DNA from 2 places in the Streptomyces sp. NPDC093225 genome. Region 1 is predicted to be linked to the other one. Evidence: riboswitches for the same ligand, from Rfam matches in the RefSeq annotation. Region 1 holds a riboswitch; the other holds the start of a gene.
What was found. A riboswitch is a leader RNA that binds a small molecule or an ion and turns the genes downstream of it on or off. The one in region 1 is predicted to bind cobalamin.
Positions count from the first base shown of each region.

Region 2: linked by a shared signal. The riboswitch ahead of metE (5-methyltetrahydropteroyltriglutamate--homocysteine S-methyltransferase) and the one ahead of ACIQCH_RS28505 (ECF transporter S component) in region 1 are both predicted to bind cobalamin.

Region 1 covers NZ_JBIVNX010000039.1:25,270-29,571, reverse strand. Annotated here, with positions in the region: gene ACIQCH_RS28510 (SpoIIE family protein phosphatase) at 1-1,262, opposite strand, end outside; partial or broken gene ACIQCH_RS28505 (ECF transporter S component) at 1,645-1,782, opposite strand; cobalamin riboswitch at 1,773-1,917, opposite strand; gene ACIQCH_RS28500 (M23 family metallopeptidase) at 2,108-2,764, opposite strand; gene ACIQCH_RS28495 (peptidoglycan-binding protein) at 2,791-4,080, opposite strand.
Region 2 covers NZ_JBIVNX010000007.1:91,718-96,019, forward strand. Annotated here, with positions in the region: gene metE (5-methyltetrahydropteroyltriglutamate--homocysteine S-methyltransferase) at 1-2,083, opposite strand, end outside; cobalamin riboswitch at 2,270-2,465, opposite strand; gene ACIQCH_RS09450 (PaaI family thioesterase) at 2,942-3,355, opposite strand; gene ACIQCH_RS09455 (FAD-dependent oxidoreductase) at 3,410-4,302, opposite strand, start outside.

The DNA.
Region 1 (4,302 bases):
GCCTCGTCGAAACGATCGGTGTCGGCAGGGGCGCATTCGACCAGGGCGCCGCCTTCCAAGACCTCGGGTGCCAGACCGCGCGCCGCCGAGCGCAGGCGTTCCAACTGGTGGTCCAGGTCCGCGTGCCGGGACTTCACGAGCCCGTCCGTGTACATGACCAGATTGCCTCCTGCGTGGACTTTCAGGCGGATCGGGTCGTACGGAATCATTCCGGCGCCGAGCGGCGCGCCGATGGGCAGGTCCACGAAATCGGCGGAGCCCCGCCCGTCGACGAGCAGTGGTGGCAGGTGCCCGGCGCTGGCCAGCGTGTAGGTGGAGTCGGCCGGGTCGAAGACGGCGCAAAGGAATGTGGCGACCTGCTCGTCCTCCAGGTCACGCGTGGCGAGGTCGAGCCGGGCCAGGACGCGCTCCGGAGCCATGTCCAGGGTCATCAGGGTGCGGGCCACCGCCCGCAGACGCCCCATGGTCGCGGCCGCGGGCAGCCCGTGGCCCATGACGTCGCCCACCATGAGGGCCGTACGTCCGCCGGGCAGGGCCATGACGTCGTACCAGTCCCCGCCCACGCCGTGGTGGGCCGTCGAGGGCGCGTACTCGGCCTGGACGCGCAGCCCCGGCGTCACCGGCGTCGCGCGCGGCAGCAGAGTGCGTTGCAACGAGACGACGTGCTCGCGCTCGCGCCCGTACAGCCGGGCGTTGTCGACGTAGACGGCGGCCTGGGAGGCCAGTTGTTCCGCCAGTGCGAGGTCGGTGGAGGAGAACGGTGGTGTTCCGGGGCCGCGTACGAAGTCCGCGCTGCCGAGCAGCAGCCCGCGGGCGATCAGAGGCACCGCGAGATAGCTGTGCACTCCGGCGGCGCGCATCTTCGCCGCGGCGCTCTCCGTCGGCGCGACGTTGATGAAGTCGTCGTTCCGCATCCGGCTCACCATCACGGGCTTGCCCTGCCGCAGACAGTACCGATGGAGCAGCGTCTCGTGCGTCTGCTCCGTGCGGACGAAGGTCTCGCCCACCGGAGTGGGCTCCAGGGACGACAGCTCCTCGATGGCGCACAGCGCCGTGGCCCGCATGAGCGGGACGCCCGTACCCGTCCACCGTGAGCCCTCGTCGCCCCGCAGGACGCTCTCCAAGATGTCGACAGCGGCCCCGTCGGCGAAGCTGGGCACGGTGAACTCGGCCAGTTCCTGGGCGGTGCGCTCCAGGTCCAGGGTGGTGCCGATCCTGGAGCCGGCGGAGTTCAGCCAGGCGAGCCGATCGCGCGTGGTCATTCGGTCGAGGGGGAACTCGCCGGCGCTCCGGCCGAGCCGCCTGCGCGCAGCGGCCGACCGGTGCGCCGCGGCCCTCTTGCCAGCCGAGGCGCGGCTGGCCAGGCGCCGTCTCCCCTTGCCGTCGTTCACTCTTTCGACCTCCCGACAGGAACTCGATACCTGTTGGTGCCCAGCATGCACCCCTTCCCGGCGATTGGGTCGATGGCGGCCCGACGGCGGGCCAGGAGCTCGGCCAGTACGGAGCGGCGGGCGGGAAGGGCACGGACCTCGGGGTGGCGCACGACCACCGGGAGGGGATCGGCATGAACCCCGACTGCGGGCGGCGCGGCGGAAGACGGTGAGGCGAGGCGGATGCAGACGAGGTTGGCGACGGCGCGGCCGTCTGGTAGGGCGTCCACGGCCCGACCCCGCCGGTGATGAGGGCGGAGGCAAAGAGGGAGGTACAGCCCAGGGTGAGGCCGAAGCCGGGGCCACAGACACCCAGCATCGCCAGGGCCATGCCGCCCTCGGCGATCTCCGAGCTCCAGGTCGTTGACCCAGATGTTCCGGCCGTTGACGATCCCGGCGACGAGGCACTTGCCGGGCCGCGCATGACGGCGGTTGTTCCCGCTCACCCCTGCGGGGCAGTCCCGGACTCCCACCGGGTTCCCTCTTACGACGCATCCCGCCCGGAGGACGGGGCGAACCAGCTGCATGGGCCATGCCTAGGCCGAGTGCCCGCTGAGCGACGCCCGCCGTCCACCGTTCGGACGCACATACGAGATGACGCCCGCCCTCCTCGCTCGGATCGCCGACCGGGCCGGGCCATCACCGGAGCCCTGGCCCGTCCGGTGGCTCCGGCCGCCTCACCACGCCGGCTTGCGGGTATGGGCATAGACGAAGGCGCCCGGCGGGTGGTCCTCGAAGTGGAGGTGCGGGCCGGTGACGTTGCCGGTCGCTCCGACCTTGCCCAGCTGTTGGCCCGCCCTGACCTGCTGGCCGGTGACGACGCCCCGTTTCGAGAGGTGGCAATAGACGTACACCCGGCCGTTGTCGGCCTGGAGGCCGACCCAGCGGCCGTAGGCACCGCCGTTGTCGTCGGACCACTGGATGGAGCCGTCGCGGACGGCGACCACCGAAGTTCCTTGCGCCGAGGCATAGTCGTCCCCGGTGTGGTAGCCGGCACGGTACCGCGGATTCTGGATGCCGTAACGGTAGGTGACGCGATGCCCGGGCACCGGGGAGGGCACCCTTCCCGACCCCCCTTCGCCCCGGACTTCGAACCCGAAGCGGGCACCGAGCTTCTTGAGCGACTCCATTCCCGGGAGGCCGTCGGCGTCCGCGCCGGAGAAACCGAGGTACCGCTGCCACTTGGCGTAGGCCTCTCTGGTGCGTTCACCGTAGACACCCGGGCCCGAGCTGAAGTCGAGCCCCACCGCCTGGGCCAGGGCCTCTTGGACCACCAGGACGCTGGCGTTCTGCGCACCCGGGTGCAGCTCCGACAGATGTACGACCTTGGACATGATGGGCGTCCCTTCGGCGACCGTGATCAGTATCCGCACGGCCCGCGGTTGGGGTCGAACTGGCAGACGCGGCCGGCGAGGTTCGTCCCGTCGCGGTACACGCCGTATCGAGCCATCACATAGTTCATGGCTGCGCAGATGTTGGCCACGCCGTCGTAAATGACCTTCGAGGTACCCGGCTGGTGGTACGAGGCGAACGTCGGCGGGATGACCTGCATGACTCCGCGGGAGCAGTTGCGCGGACGGCCGTCGCTCTGCTTGGGCCCGGTGGCGTTGCTGTCCCAGTCGTTCACCGCGTTGAACCGGTACGACGACTCGCGCCGGGCGGCGACCAGGATGCCCGGCACCCAATGGGTCTCGGGTACGCGGAGGACGCGGCAGGCCTCCTTGGCCGCCGCCGTGGTGCTTCCGTCCTGCACGTGATCGAACTTGACGCTCGACAGGGGGATGGCGGAGTACCCTGCGACCTCGCCGTCCGGCGGGAGAGGCCGGTCGAAGAAGCTCAGCCCACGGACCGTGAACCCCTGCCGACGGCCCAGTTCGGTGAGCGAGAAGCGCCCGAACACGCCGTCCGCGTCGCCGTCGGTCAAGCCGAGCTTGCGCTGGAAGGCGGCCACCGCCGCTTTCGTACGCGGCCCGAACGTGCCTGGTGCCGCGGCGTAGTCAAGCCCGACTTCCTTGGCGAGCGCGCCCTGGACGATTCTCACCGAGGTGTTCCGCGCGCCGAACACGACCTCCGAAGCCGCTACCGCGATGTCCGAACTCGGCAGTACCGGACCGGCCCAGCTCCATGAGGCGACGGCCGTACCGCCCCGGGGATCGTCGGGGTCGGCGGTGGGCGGACAGCCGTCCTCGAACTCCGGCGCGAAGTACCCTACGACCTTCATGCTGCGCCGCTCCGTACTGTGCGAGTAGACGCCGAAGCCCTGACCGGCGTCTTCGGCGTTCTCGGGAACGGTGTTGCCGCCCTTGGTGTAGACGTGCGTCTCGTCGAAACCGACCACGACCTCGGTGTGGCCGCCGTGGGACAGGTTCGTCCACGCCCCGATGGAGGGGTAGTCGGACCACTGATCGCGCGTCCTGGCCCATTCGGTGAAGACGGAGACGTTGTTGACCTTGGGAACGATGTGGTCCAGGCCGACGTCGGCGTACATGTCCCAGTTGAACATGACGCACCACGGCTCGCCGTCCTCGCCGAACTGCCTTCCGAACTGTGTCCGGTTGTCGTAACCGGTCCCCGGCACGTTCGTCTCGTACACGCCCTCGGGAACGTTCTGGATGTGATCGACCAGAATCCGCCATTGAGGTGCTGCCATCGTCCGCCCATCCTTCCGATGAGTCGGCGTTCAGGGAATCCGAGAGGACTTTGGTACGGAGGCCCACCACCACTTCCAGCGAATCAGCCACGGCTGTTGATCGCCACTGGTGAGCCCGACCCGAGCGGTCGCCGCCGTCATCGTCCGGGGACACCGAGGAGGAACACCCGGCACCCGTTCTCGTGAACCTGCCGCGCATGCGTGGGCGTGTCCGCAGATGCC
Region 2 (4,302 bases), on a different contig from region 1:
CCGGTCCGGCCTCGCGGGGGTAGCCGGCGCCGGCGAGTTCGCGGGCCACCTGCATGTGCGAGCGGGCCGCTTCGAGGCTGATCACGTCGGCGTCGAGGTCGTCGATGGCCCGCAGGACGTCGCCGAACTCCGCGTAGCACATGTGGGTGTGGATCTGGGTGTCGGGCCGGACGGCCGAAGTGGCGAGGCGGAAGGCCCCGGTGGCCCAGGCGAGGTAGTCGGCGCGGCGCTCGGCGCGCAGCGGGAGGGTCTCGCGCAGGGCGGGTTCGTCGACCTGGATGACGGAGGTGCCGGCGGCCTCCAGGTCGACGACCTCGTCGCGCAGGGCGAGGGCGACCTGCCGGGCGGTGTCGGCGAGCGGCTGGTCGTCGCGGACGAAGGACCAGGCGAGCATGGTGACGGGCCCGGTGAGCATGCCCTTGACGGGCTTGGGGGTGCGGGACCGGGCGTACGTCGTCCAGCGGACGGTCATCGGGGCCGGGCGGGAGATGTCGCCGGCCAGGATCGGCGGGCGGACGTAGCGGGTGCCGTACGACTGGACCCAGCCGTGCCGGGTGGCGAGGTAGCCGGTGAGCTGCTCGGCGAAGTACTGGACCATGTCGTTGCGTTCGGGCTCGCCGTGGACGAGGACGTCGAGTCCGGCGTCCTCCTGGAAGGCGACGACCTCGTCGATCTCGGCGGCGATGCGCTTGTCGTACTCGTCCTGGCCGATCCGGCCGGACCGCAGGTCGGCGCGGGCCGTCCGCAGGGCCGTGGTCTGCGGGAACGACCCGATGGTCGTGGTGGGCAGCGGGGGCAGGCCCAGGTGGGCGCGCTGGGCCGCGGCGCGTTCGGGGTACGGCTGGGTGCGGCGGGCGTCGGCGTCCGTGACGGCGGCGGCGCGGGCGCGCACGGCGGGGTCGCGCGTGAGCGGGGAGGTCGCGCGGGAGGCCAGGTCGGCCCGGTTGGCGGCGAGTTCGGCGGTGACGGCGGCGGTGCCGCGGGCCAGGCCGCGGGCCAGGGTGACGATCTCGCCGGTCTTCTGGCGGGCGAAGGCGAGCCAGCGGCGGATCTGCGGGTCGACGTCCCGTTCGGCGGCCGCGTCCAGCGGCACGTGGAGGAGCGAGCACGAGGCGGCGACGTCCACGCGGTCGGCGAGTCCGAGCAGGGTGCCGAGGGTGGCGAGGGACTTCTCGTGGTCGTTGATCCACACGTTGCGGCCGTCGACCACGCCGGCGACCAGGCGCTTGCCGGGCAGGCCGCCGACGGCGGCCAGATCGGCGAGGTTGGCGGCGGCCGGGCCGGTGAAGTCGAGGGCCAGGCCCTCGACGGGGGCCTTGGCCAGCACCGGGAGGGCCTCGCCGAGCCGGTCGAAGTAGGAGGCGACGAGCAGCTTCGGCCGGTCGGCGAGGGCGCCGAGCTCGCGGTAGGCGCGGGCGGCGGCGTTCAGGTCGGCGGGGGTGCGGTCCTGGACGAGGGCGGGCTCGTCGAGCTGCACCCAGGTGGCGCCGGCCGCCTTCAGGTCGGCGAGCACCTCGGCGTACACGGGCAGCAGCCGGTCGAGCAGGGTGAGGGGCTCGAAGTCGGCGGGCACCCCGGGCGCGGGCTTGGCGAGCAGCAGGTACGTGACGGGGCCGACCAGCACGGGCCGCGGGCTGTGGCCGAGGCCGAACGCCTCGGCGAACTCGGCCGTCTGCTTGGCCGAGTTCGCGGCGAACACGGTGTCCGGACCCAGTTCGGGCACCAGGTAGTGGTAGTTCGTGTCGAACCACTTCGTCATCTCGAGCGGTGCCGCGTCATCGGTGCCGCGGGCCATGGCGAAGTACCCGTCCAGCGGGTCGGCTTCGACGGCGGCGCGGTGCCGGTCGGGGATCGCGCCGACCATGACGGTGGTGTCGAGGACGTGGTCGTAGTACGAGAAGTCGCCGGTCGGCAGCTCCGCGAGGCCGGCCTCGGCGAGCTCCCGCCAGGCGGTGCGGCGCAGTTCGGCGGCGGTGGCGTGCAGGGCCGCGGCGTCGGTGCGGCCCTTCCAGTAGCCCTCGACCGCCGTCTTCAGTTCCCGGCCCCGGCCCTGGCGGGGGTATCCGTACACAGTGCTGGTCACAGCACTCTCCTTCGCGAGTGTGTCTCCTGGGTCCGGTGACGGACGGGAGCGCGAAGGGACGACGGGAGCGGGCCCCCGGCCGCGGGCGCGCAGGGGTGCGCGCGGCGGCGATCGCCCGTCTCTTGTCCTCCGACCCACCCACGAGGTCACCGGAGCGTCCGCGCGCGGCATCGGCCGGGCGCGGGCAACGGGCAGGTCTTCGGACTCGCGGGCACGCCTGCCGGTCTCCCGGCGGGCACCTACTGGCCGTCGCTTCCCGGGCCCTTGCCGGACCCAGTGCGTATGACGGCGGTCGTTCCCGCTCACCGCTGCGGGGCAGTCCCGGATTCCCACCGGGTTCCCTCTTACGACGCATCCCGTCTGGCGGACGGGGCGAACCAGCTGCTGGGGCCAGGGTATGCGGTCACGCCTCAAGGACGCCTAAAGATCAGCGAATTCGCTGCGGTGGCGGCTGCGGGTGCTTGTCGAGGGGTGGGTTGGGGGTGTGGCAGCGGGGGCGTGCCGGATGTACGCCTTGGGTTGGGGTGGGGTGTACGCCAGGTGGGTCTCGGCGCCGATCCCTGGTGTATAGGCGGCCGGTGGCGGGGTGGGGTGTGTGGCGGCCGTCCCGTGGTGTGTGGGTCCCCTCGGCGCTTGACCCGGCATGGCCTGCAGGCCCTGCGGCAGGCCCACCCCTGGGGCAAGGGGGCTGCGCCCCTGGCCTTCGGCCACCCCAGGCCCGGGCCTGCCTCCGGACCAGCCTGCCATACCGGCTCAAGCGCCTCCCCCACACACCACGGGACGGCACTCTCGCGAGGTGGGGACCGGGCCCGCGCAGCGGACCGGCCCGGCACGAGGCTGCGGACCGGCCTGGCGACCTCAGCCCAGGAGGGCGTACACCGTGGAAGCCCGAGCCGCCGGCTCCTCCTGCCCCTCGGCCGTCATGGTGATGTCGGCGAACGCCATGCGCTTGCCGAGCTTGGAGATGTCCACCCGGACCAGCAGGTCGGCGCCGACGACCGGGCGTTGGAAGGTGGTCGACTGCTGGACGGTCGTCATGGGCCCGTACCCGCCGCGGGCCGCCGAGACGGCGATGACGGTGGCGGTGTCCGCCGCGGCCATCATGGCCTGACCGGACAGGCCGCCGCCGTCCCGGGCGAGGGCGTCGGACCAGGGCAGCCGCAGGACGGCGTGCCGCTCGCCGGTCTCGGCGACGGTGAGGCCGAGGGCGAGCACCCAGGGGGCGAAGTTGTCGGTGAGGATCTTGTCGGCCTCGGCCGTGGTCAGCGTCACGGGTCGATTGTGGCGGCCCGGTGCGGGCCGCCACAACACCCGTGCCGGTGCGGGTCAGAGCCCCGCGGCCAGCTCCGTGCCCTGGCGGATGGCGCGCTTGGCGTCGAGTTCGGCGGCCACGTCGGCACCGCCGATGAGGTGCGCCCGGACGCCGGCCGCGGTGAGCTCCTCGTAGAGGTCGCGGCGCGGCTCCTGGCCGGTGCACAGGACGACGGTGTCGGCGGGCACGGTGCGGGCCTCGCCGTCGACGGTGATGTGCAGGCCCTCGTCGTCGATGCGCTCGTACGTCGCGCCGGCGACCATGGTCACGCCCCGGTGCTTGAGCTCGGTGCGGTGGATCCAGCCGGTCGTGGTGCCCAGGCCGGCGCCGACCTTGGTGGTCTTGCGCTGGAGCAGGTGCACGGTGCGCGGCGGGACGGGCCGCTCGGGCGTGCCGAGGCCGCCGCGGGCGCCGTAGGTGGTGTCGACGCCCCAGTGGCGGAAGTACACGGCCGGGTCCTGGCTGGCGCCCTCGCCGCCGTCGGTGAGGTACTCGGCCACGTCGAAGCCGATGCCGCCGGCGCCGACGACCGCGACCCGCTCGCCGACCGGGGCGCCGTCGCGCAGGACGTCGAGGTAGGTGACGACCTTGGGGTGGTCGACGCCCTCGATGTCGGGGGTGCGCGGGGTGACGCCGGTGGCGACGACCACGTCGTCGTAGCCCTCGGCGGCCAGCGCGGCGGCGTCGGCGAAGGTGTTCAGGCGGACGTCGATGCCGTGGAGTTCGAGCTGGGTGGCGAAGTACCGGACGGTCTCGTCGAACTCCTCCTTGCCGGGGATGCGGCGGGCGATGTCGAGCTGGCCGCCGATGTGGCCGGAGGCCTCGTAGAGGGTGACGGAGTGGCCGCGCTCGGCGGCGGAGACGGCGCAGGCGAGGCCGGCCGGGCCGGCGCCGACGACCGCGACGC